Regions from separate parts of the Stenotrophomonas sp. YJH_SMC_21 genome, predicted to be linked through region 1. Evidence: predicted binding sites of a transcription regulator. Region 1 holds the regulator's gene; each other region holds the start of a gene.

Region 1 (3,271 bases):
CCTGGTGGGCCCGACCGGCGCCGGCAAGACCACCACCATCGCCAAGCTGGCCTCGCGCTTCGCCGAGAAGCATGCGCCGCGTGACGTCGCCCTGGTGACCACCGACACCACCCGCATCGGCGCCCGCGAGCAGCTGTACGGCTACGGCCGCCAGCTCGGCATCGCGGTGCACGAGGCCAACAGCGGCACCGACCTGGACCAGCTGCTGGAACGCCTGAAGGACTACAAGCTGGTGCTGATCGACACCGCCGGCCTGGGCCCGCGCGACCGCGCGCTGGCCGCGCAGCTGCAGTGGCTGCGCGCCGCCCGCCAGGTACGCACCCTGCTGGTGCTGCCGGCCAACACCAGCTTCGGCGACATGGACGAGGTGGTCCGCCGCTTCGGCGCCGCCAACCTGCAGGGCCTGGTGTTGAGCAAGCTGGACGAGACCGGCCGCTTCGGCAACGCCCTGTCAGTGGCCGTGGACCACGCCCTGCCGATCACCTGGGTGACCGATGGCCAGGATGTTCCGGAGGACCTGCACCGGGCCAGTGCGGCCAATCTCGTACTTCGCCTTGAAGATTTGCGCCGCGCGGCCGATATGCCCTGCAACCCGGAGTTGAACCATGCCGTCGCGTGAGTACGCCAAGCTGACCAAGACCTTCCCGCTGTCGGCCACCCGCAGCGAGCCGCTCGGCCCTGTGCGCACCATTGCCGTCACTGGCGGCAAGGGCGGCGTGGGCAAGACGAATGTGTCCGCCAACCTGGCGGTGGCACTGGCCGGCATGGGCAAGCGCACGCTGCTGCTGGACGCCGACCTGGGCCTGGCCAACATCGACGTGATCCTGGGGCTGAACCCGACCTTCACGCTGGCCGACCTGGTCGCCGGCCGCTGCTCGCTGGACGACGTCATCGTCGAAGGCCCGAACGGCGTGCTGGTGGTGCCGGCCGCGTCCGGCCGCCGGCACATGGCCGAGCTGGCCCCGGCAGAGCACGTCGGCCTGGTCAACGTGTTCTCCGAGCTGGAACGCGAACTGGACATCATGGTGGTGGACACCGCCGCAGGCATCACCGACGGCGTGCTGACCTTCTGCCAGGCCGCGCAGGACACCGTGGTGGTGGTCTGTGACGAGCCGGCCTCGATCACCGACGCCTACGCGCTGATCAAGGTGCTGTCGCGCGAACGCGGCGTGGACCGCATCCAGGTAGTGGCCAACATGGTGCGCGACCCCAACGAGGGCCGCGTGCTGTACGAAAAGCTGACCCGCGTCTGCGAGAAATTCCTCGCCGATGTCTCGCTGAACTACCTGGGCTGCGTGCCGCAGGACGACTGGCTGCGCCTGTCGGTGCAGCGCCAGCAGCCGGTGGTGAAGGCCTACCCGTCCAGCCCGGCCGCGCTGGCGATCACCGAGATCGCGCGTCGCACCGCACGCTGGCAGGCGCCGACCGAACCGCGTGGCGGCGTCGAGTTCTTCCTCGAGCGCATCCTCAAGCAGCGCGGGGTGGCCGCATGAAAGGCGCAGCCCAGTACAGGGAAGTCCAGCGCTCGGCGGCCAACGAGGTCATCGCCCAGCATTCGGACCTGGTGCGGCGCATCGCCCACCACCTGGCCGCGCGGTTGCCGGCCAGCGTTGAAGTGGACGACCTGATCCAGGCCGGCATGATGGGCCTGATAGAAGCGTCGCGCAGCTATGACGCCGACCAGGGCGCCTCGTTCGAGACCTATGCCTCGATCCGCATCCGCGGTTCGATGATCGACGAGATCCGCCGTGGCGACTGGGTGCCGCGCTCCGTGCACCGCCGTGCACGCGATGCCGCCGCCACCATTCGCCGCCTGGAACAGAGCAGCGGCCGCGCCGCCAGCGCCACCGAAGTGGCCGCCGCGATGGAGATGCCGCTGCCCGAATACCTGCGGTTGATGGAAGACGCCGCACGTGGCCAGGTGCTGAGCCTGGAGTCGCGCATCGAGGACCAGGGCGAGCTGGACACCGTCGCCCAGGGCGGCCCGACCCCGCAGCAGGTGCTGGAGCGTGGTGAGTTCGGCCGCGAGCTGGGCAAGGCCATCGGCCACCTGCCCGAGCGCGAACAGCTGGTGCTCTCGCTCTACTACGAGCAGGAACTGAACCTGAAGGAGATCGGCGCGGTGCTCGGCGTGAGCGAGTCGCGCGTCTGCCAGATCCACGGCCAGGCGGTGCTGCGCCTGCGTGGCCGGCTCAAGATTTTCGAGGCGGCGGACGCCGGCCTGGAAGAATGAACATGCCCGAGGCGGCTGCCCCCGGCCGCCCGGAATGAACAACAAAGGAACTCTGCTTTGAACAAGAACATGCGCATCCTGATCGTCGATGACTTCTCGACCATGCGTCGGATCGTCAAGAACCTGCTGGGCGATCTGGGCTTCACCAATACCGCCGAAGCCGAGGACGGGCATGCCGCGCTGTCGCTGCTGCAGAGCCAGCCGTTCGATTTCGTGGTCACCGACTGGAACATGCCGGTGATGACCGGCATCGAGCTGCTGAAGGCGATCCGTGCCGATGCCAAGCTGAAGACCCTGCCAGTGCTGATGGTCACCGCCGAAGCCAAGCGCGAACAGATCATCGAAGCCGCCCAGAACGGCGTGAACGGCTACATCATCAAGCCGTTCACTGCGCAGACGCTGGAAGAGAAGCTCGGCAAGATCTTCGAACGCCTGGCGGCCAGCGCCTGATGGATACCACGGTCGACAAGAGCGCCCTCGCCCTGCGCCTGCAGGAAGCCCTGGACGCACTCGAGTCCGGTGACGAGGCCGCCTGGCGGCAGCGCATCGACGGACTGGTCGCGCTGCGAACGCAGCCGATGATGAGCGGCCTCTCGCGGCTGGCCCGCGAGCTGGGGCAGGCACTGGGTGAGCTGCCGACCGTGCCCAGCGAGGCCGGTGAGCTGGACGACGCCTGCGCACGCCTGGACCACGTGGTGGCCATGACCGAACAGGCCACGCACCGTACCCTGGACCTGGCCGAGGAATGCCGCAGCCTGACCGAACAGCTGCGTGCTGAAGGCCTGCAGCCGGGCCAGGACGCGCAGCTCGAGCGCATCCGCCACAACCTGACCGAGATCGCCCTGACCCAGAGCTACCAGGACCTGACCGGGCAGATCATCCGTCGCGTGGTCGGCATCGTCCGCCGCGTGCACGAGGGCTTCGGCGCACTCGGCCTGCCGCCGGAACAGCATCGCACCGACCCGGAACTGGCCGGGCCGGCACTGAAGGGACTGGACCGCCACGCGGTCTCGCAGAACGACGCCGACGACCTGTTGT
Region 2 (3,271 bases), on a different contig from region 1:
TGCGCTGATGGCGGCGCGGGTCGGACACTGGATGGACCGTGGTTTCGCGCATCGGGTCAGCCTCGGCGCGCTGTTGTTGATGCTGGTCGCGTGGTGGCCGCTGCTGGGCCTGCCGCATTCGCTGTCCCTGCTGTTGCTGGGTGTGGTCGTGCTCGACCTGGGCGGCCAGGCACTCCATGTCTCGAACCAGGCATCGTTGCTGCGTGCACCGGCAGAACAGCATGGGCGCCTGGTGGCGTTGTACATGCTGTTCTATGCGGTGGGCAGCGGTGCGGGAGCGGCGGCGGGGCCCTGGATGCAGGTGCGGCATGGCTGGCCCGCAGTGTGCCTGCTGGGGGCGGGCATCGCGTTGCTGGCGCTGCTGTGGTGGGCAGCATGGCGGGTGGTGGCGTTCAATGCATCGGCTGGCGCGCGAACCGGTAGAGTCGACTGTCGGTAGAGTCGACTGTCAGTCGACTGCTCTTCGTTCCGACGGCGAAAAATCCCGCGCTGCGCGCGATAGTCGACCAGCGGTCGACTCTACCTGTCCTGCCGTCATCGCTGCAGTGCACGCCGCCCCGGGGCTTCCTGCAGGTCCGCGCTGGCGACCACCACGCGGTTGCGGCCGCTGCGCTTGGCCTCGTACATCGCCGCGTCTGCGCGTGCCATCAACCGCTCGTAGTCCGGATGACCATCGTGACCGGCCACGCCGATGCTGGCGGTCAGTTCCAGCACCTGGCCATTGGCCAGCGCTACCGGTGATTGTGCGATCTGCCGGCGCAGGCTCTCGGCGATCACGGTCGCCTGCGACTCGCTGGCGGCCACCAGCACCACCACGAATTCTTCGCCGCCATAGCGGAACAGGTAGTCGCTGCCACGCGTGAGCTGGCCGAGCAGGCCGGCCACGTGCTGCAACGCACGGTCGCCGGCATCGTGGCCATGGCCGTCGTTGATTGCCTTGAAATGATCCAGGTCGAGCAGCAGCAGCGAGAACGGTGTGCGGTTGCGCGTGGCCAGCTCGATCTCCCTGCGCAGCACGGTGGGCAGGAAGCGACGGTTGAGCAGGTTGGTCAGCGCGTCGCTGCCGGCATCCAGTTCGCCGATGCGCTCGAACAGCAGCGTCATCAGGGTGCGGATGGCGGCCAGGTCCTCGCGGATGGCCGGCAGCACCGCCAGTCGCTGCGCCGGAGCATCGCCACTCGCGCGCTGCAGGTGGCCGTCAATGCGGGCCATCAACTGGCCCACCTGCTGCGTTTCGCTGCTTTCGCCGAAGCTGGAGATGCCCTTGTGGGTGAACCACAGGCCGAACTCCGAGGTGGCCAGGCTGGCGTTGTCGCTGGCCTGCACGTGGCCGGCGAGGGCGTAGAGCAGGGCGTTCTCCCAGTCCAGCAGCAATGCGCGCTGGCGCTCGCGTTCGGTACCGACGTTCTGTACCAGCGAGAACAGCCGGTAGGCGGCGTCGGCACGGGTGGAGCGCTCGCGCGCATGGGTGTAGGCCAGGGTCATGCCTTCCATGGCGATGTCCATGATCGCGCTGAAGCAGGCGATGGCGGCGAACGCGGTCGCGCTGTCGGGCGCGTCGTCCCGCAGGCGCACGAACAGCTCGTGCTTGAGCACGCGCGCACCGCGGGTGACCAGGTCGACCGGGATGCCGACCCGTGCGTGTACGTCGCCGATCACCCGCTGCGAGGCGACCGTGGTGGCGATGCCAGCGGCGTCGGTGGTCAGCAGCTGTACCAGCCAGCGCTGCATGGCCGGCTGCAGGCGCTGCTTGACCTGGTCGTGGGACAGGAAGCGGCGTGCGCGCCCGTCGTGCAGCAGCACTTCGTAAAAGCGCTGGGCCAGCGCGGGTGGGGCATCGGTGGCAGCGGCCTTGAGCAGCGCGGTGGCGGCAGGGCCGGCCTGTAGCAGGCATTGCTGCCAGGCCTCGGCCAGCGGCTGGCTGGCATCGTCCAGTTGGGGTGGTTCCACGTCGATCTCTGACTGCGTACGGCAAACCACGGGTATCGGCCGCGGCGGCATACGGTTGATGGCGGGGTAGCCGGGCAGTTTACGCGCGGTGCAGGCTTGCACGGTGCGCAAAGCACATCGACGCCGCTGCGGCAATGAGTGAACGCATTTGAGAATCACTCGCATTGATGGGAGAATGCGCGCACGGAGCGGGCTGCAGGTGCCTGCAGGACGGCTCCGCCTCCCCCCCCTCGTCGTTGCCTCAAGCCCTTTGCCAGAGGCCCCGCAGCCCTGCCAGAAGGTCCTGATCATGTCTCCTGCCGTTGTCCATTCGCCGCGCCCGCTGGCGCTTGCCGTTGCCGCCCTGCTGGCGGGCAGCGCCCTGACCGCCCAGGCCGAAACCGACGCCACCGATATCGACACGGTGCACGTCACCGCCTCGCAGATCGCGCGCCAGGCACTGGGCACCTCGACCATCACCGCCGAGGATATCGCCCGGCGCCCGCCAGCCAACGACATCGCCGAGCTGTTGCGGACCATGCCGGGCGTCAACCTGACCGGCAACAGCGCCTCGGGCCAGTACGGCAACAACCGCCAGATCGACCTGCGTGGCATGGGCCCGGAAAACACCCTGATCCTGGTCGATGGCAAGCGCATCGGCGCACGCGATGCCGTGCGCATGGGGCGCAGCGGCGAGCGCAATACCCGCGGTGACACCAACTGGGTGCCGGCGGAAATGATCGAGCGCATCGAAGTGCTGCGCGGCCCGGCGGCGGCACGCTATGGCTCCGGTGCCTCCGGCGGCGTGGTCAACATCATCACCAAGCGCCCGACCGGTGACCTGACCGGTGCGGTGGACCTGTATGGGCTGGTGCCCGAACACAGCGCCGAAGGTGGCAGCGAACGCGTCGGCCTGCAGCTGAGTGGGCCGATGACCGACACCCTGTCGTTCCGCCTGTACGGCAATCTCAACAAGACCGACGCGGACTCGCTGGAGCTCAACCGCCAGTACGCTACCAACCCCAACGCGGTGCCGCCGGCCGGCCGCGAGGGCGTCAAGAACCGCGATGTCAACGCGCTGCTGCGCTGGGACGTGACCGCCAACCAGGTGGTGGAGTTCGAAGCCGGCACCAGCCGCCAGGGCAACATCTACGCTGGTGATCGCGCGGTCAGCACCACCGGTACATCGACCGGTGTTGACCTGGCGGCACTGGCCGAGGGCGAAGCGGAGACCAACCGCATGTACCGCAACACCGGCGCGATCACCCATCGTGGCCGCTGGGGCGACGTGACCTCGCGGGTGACGGCCGCGGTGGAGGCGGTGAACAACTCACGCATCAAC
Region 3 (3,271 bases), on a different contig from region 1:
ACTCCACCGGCATCTGCTTCATCGGCGAGCGTGACTTCCGCGAGTTCCTTGGCCGCTACCTGCCGGCCAGGCCCGGCCAGATCCTCGACCCGGCCGACGGCAGCGTGATCGCCGAACATCCGGGCGTGTTCTATTTCACCCTGGGCCAACGCGAGGGCCTGAACATCGGCGGCGTGCGTGGACGCCCGGCCGCGCCGTGGTACGTGGTCGGCAAGGATGTGGCCAGCAACGTGCTGTACGTGGACCAGGACCGCGACAGCAAGTGGATGCTGTCCGAGCGCCTGCGTTCGGAAACCGCGCACTGGATCGCCGGTTCGCCGCCGGCACGGCGCTTCGAATGCACCGCCCAGACCCGCTACCGCCAGCCCGATGAGCCGTGTACGGTCCAGGTGCTGGACGATGGCAGCGTGCTGGTCACCTTCGCGCGCCCACAGCGCGCCGTTACCCCCGGTCAATCACTGGTGCTGTATGACGGTGACGTGTGCCTGGGTGGCGCGGTGATCGCCGCCACCGATGCGCCGCTGGAACAGCGCCTGCGCACCACCCCTTCCCCTTTTGAGGTAATCGCTGCATGAGTTTCACTGTCGACGACCGCGTCCTGGCCCTGGCCGGCATTGCCCAGGCCCTGCAGCAGGTACGCCGTATCGCCGATACCGGCCATTCCGACGCCGCCGCCGTGCGCACCGCCGTGGACAGCGTGTTCCGTGTCGATGCGTCCTCGCCGCAGGAGGTGTTCGGTGACCGCCATGCACTGAAGTCCGGCCTGCGCCTGCTGCACAACTACTTCCGCAGCCAGGGCCAGGACCCGATCCTGCCCAAGCTGGCCCTGTCGGTGCTGCAGCTGGAGCGTCGCTTCGTTCAGGATGGCGCCACCGTGAACAAGGTCGCCTCGGGCATCGAGCGCGCCCAGCGCCAGGCCACCGAACTGGGCGACAGCGGCCACCCGGACGTGCTGGCCAACCTGGGAGGCCTTTACGCCGACACCATCAGCCACCTCAAGCCGCGGGTCATGGTGCAGGGCAACCCGCACTACCTGGGCCAGGCTGGCGTGGTGGCCGAGATCCGCGCCCTGCTGCTGGCCGCGGTGCGCGCTGCGGTGCTGTGGCGGCAGCTGGGCGGCAGCTACTGGGACTTCCTGTTCAGCCGCAAGGCGATGATCGAGGCCGTGGACCGGCAGCTGGCCTGAGGGTGTGGGGTCGGATCCCTTTCCGGCACGGAAAGGGCTCGGCCCCCGAAGCCGCCAAGGCGCCGGAAAACCGGCGCATTCAGAATGCACTTCGAGGCACATCGACGTTAAAGAGAAAGGGGGTACGGCCGATACATCCTCCGTGCACCTCCCGAGAACGTCCATGTACTCACGCATTTTCATCCGTCTGGCCGCCCCCCTGGCTCTGACCCTGCTGCTCCCCTTCGCCATCGGTTTCGAATGGCCGGCCGCCCTGCGCTGGGCGATCCTGACCACGATGACGCTGAGCTGGCTCGGCTTTGCGTGGTGGACCACCCGCGCCCAGGCACACCGTTCCCCGGAACACGCCCGTGTCCTGCGTGAGCAGGACCAGCTGCTGACCGAACTGCGCAATTTCGTCGGCAACGAGATCGAGGGTTCGCGCGGCGAAGTGGAACGCGCCCGTGACCTGATCCGCCAGGCCGTCTCCAGCCTCGGTGGCAGCTTCGATGCGATGAACCGCAAGTCGCGCCAGCAGAGCCAGGCCCTGTCGCGCATCGTCGACCGCGCCGGTGACGAAGGCAATGCCGGCCTCGACGTTGCCCGTTTCGCCCAGCACGCCAGCCACCGTATGGAACAGCTGGTCGAAGCGCTGGAACAGGTGAGCGGCCAGAGCAGCACCACCGTGCAGCACATCGACCAGATGGCGCAGCACCTGGATGGCATCTTCGCGCTGCTGGAAGACGTCAAGTCGATCGCCGACCAGACCAACCTGCTGGCCCTGAACGCTGCCATTGAAGCGGCACGTGCCGGTGAAGCCGGTCGTGGCTTCGCGGTGGTCGCCGACGAAGTGCGCAACCTGTCCGAGCGCTCGACCACCTTCAACGAGCAGATCCGCAAGCTGGCGCATAGCTCCAAGGACGCCATCGCCAAGGTGCGCGAGACGGTTTCGCACATGGCCTCGCGCGACATGGACCGCTCCCGCGAAGCGCGCCAGGAAGCGGCGGCGATGCTCGACAACGTCGCGCAGATCAACGCCTCGCTGGGTGACGGCATGCGCGAAGTGTCCGAGTGCGCCCGTTCGATCGATGGCAGCGTAGCCGAAGCCGTGCGCGCCCTGCAGTTCGAAGACATCGCCACCCAGGCGCTGGGCGGCGTGCACACCCACCTGGACCGCCTGACCGCGATCAACCGCGAAGCGGTGGCCCTGCAGGAACTGCTGCACCGCAATGGCGGCGTATTCGACGAAGAGATCGCCACCGCCCTGCAGCGCACCGGCAGCCGCCTGCGCGAACTGCGCAGCGAATGGGAGCGCCCGCCGCACAAGCCGGTTGCCCAGCAGAGCATGGGCGCCGGCACCGTCGAGCTGTTCTGATCCTGATGTCCGCTGCCCTCGCCGGCAGCCCGCAAGGCCCCGGTTCGACCGGGGCCTTTGCCTGTAACCCGCCGTTGGATGCATCCTGTACCCGCACCATGACACTGATCCGCGCCCTGCCCTCTCTCACCGATACCGAGCGCCCGCGCAACGCGAGCGTGCGTGAGCAGCTGCAGCAGCTGGAGGATGTGGCACGCGAGGAGATCCGCGAACTGCAGCAGCTGGCGGACGCGCGCCCCGCCCCGTCGCGGGCGGACGAGGCACTGCTGGGACTGGCCTGGGACCTGGGGTTGGACGGGGAAGCGCTGAAGTAGATCCACGCCATGGGTGGACAGCTTTCATCCGCCGGTGTGACGCCTGGCCCTCGCCGCAACATCCACGCATGGCGTGGATCTACCGGGGTGGCGAAATCGTTGTGGCATGATCCACCGATCCCGTTCATGGAAGACCGATGGCCATCACCCTGATCGCACTCCTGCTGATCGAGACCGTCCTTCTGATGGCCTGGGTGGCCGGTTATTTCAGTTGGGGCATCACCCTGTTCAACGAACGCATCGCGGCGTCACCGGCCATGCAGGCCCGGCTCTCGCTGGGCAGCCTGGAACGTGACCTGCCGCAGGACAGATGGCTGCAATTGGCCTTCCATGCGCTGCCCGATGGCAGCATGGCGTTCCGCGAGAGCTTCGCGCCGAGCTTCGGCCTGCGCTACTTCCCGGTGATGCGCGGTCGCA

What was found. Region 1 encodes FliA, which starts transcription of late flagellar genes. Its sites were predicted from a motif close to TAAAGTTTNNCNNNCNNNGGCCGATAA; they were not measured.
Region 2: the regulator FliA is predicted to act here: its motif matches at 1,983-2,009, upstream of AC5P67_RS19790 (GGDEF domain-containing protein).
Region 3: the regulator FliA is predicted to act here: its motif matches at 1,295-1,321, upstream of AC5P67_RS19440 (methyl-accepting chemotaxis protein).

What each region holds. Positions count from the first base shown of each region.
Region 1 covers NZ_JCAFSU010000024.1:10,659-13,929, reverse strand. Annotated here, with positions in the region: gene flhF (flagellar biosynthesis GTPase FlhF) at 1-619, shown strand, start outside; gene AC5P67_RS19605 (MinD/ParA family ATP-binding protein) at 606-1,493, shown strand; gene AC5P67_RS19600 (RNA polymerase sigma factor FliA) at 1,490-2,233, shown strand; gene cheY (chemotaxis response regulator CheY) at 2,291-2,683, shown strand; gene AC5P67_RS19590 (protein phosphatase CheZ) at 2,683-3,271, shown strand, end outside.
Region 2 covers NZ_JCAFSU010000025.1:7,712-10,982, reverse strand. Annotated here, with positions in the region: gene AC5P67_RS19795 (MFS transporter) at 1-439, shown strand, start outside; gene AC5P67_RS19790 (GGDEF domain-containing protein) at 535-1,950, opposite strand; gene AC5P67_RS19785 (TonB-dependent siderophore receptor) at 2,240-3,271, shown strand, end outside.
Region 3 covers NZ_JCAFSU010000023.1:22,560-25,830, reverse strand. Annotated here, with positions in the region: gene mnmA (tRNA 2-thiouridine(34) synthase MnmA) at 1-575, shown strand, start outside; gene hflD (high frequency lysogenization protein HflD) at 572-1,186, shown strand; gene AC5P67_RS19440 (methyl-accepting chemotaxis protein) at 1,350-2,540, shown strand; gene AC5P67_RS19435 (hypothetical protein) at 2,639-2,854, shown strand; gene AC5P67_RS19430 (hypothetical protein) at 2,992-3,271, shown strand, end outside.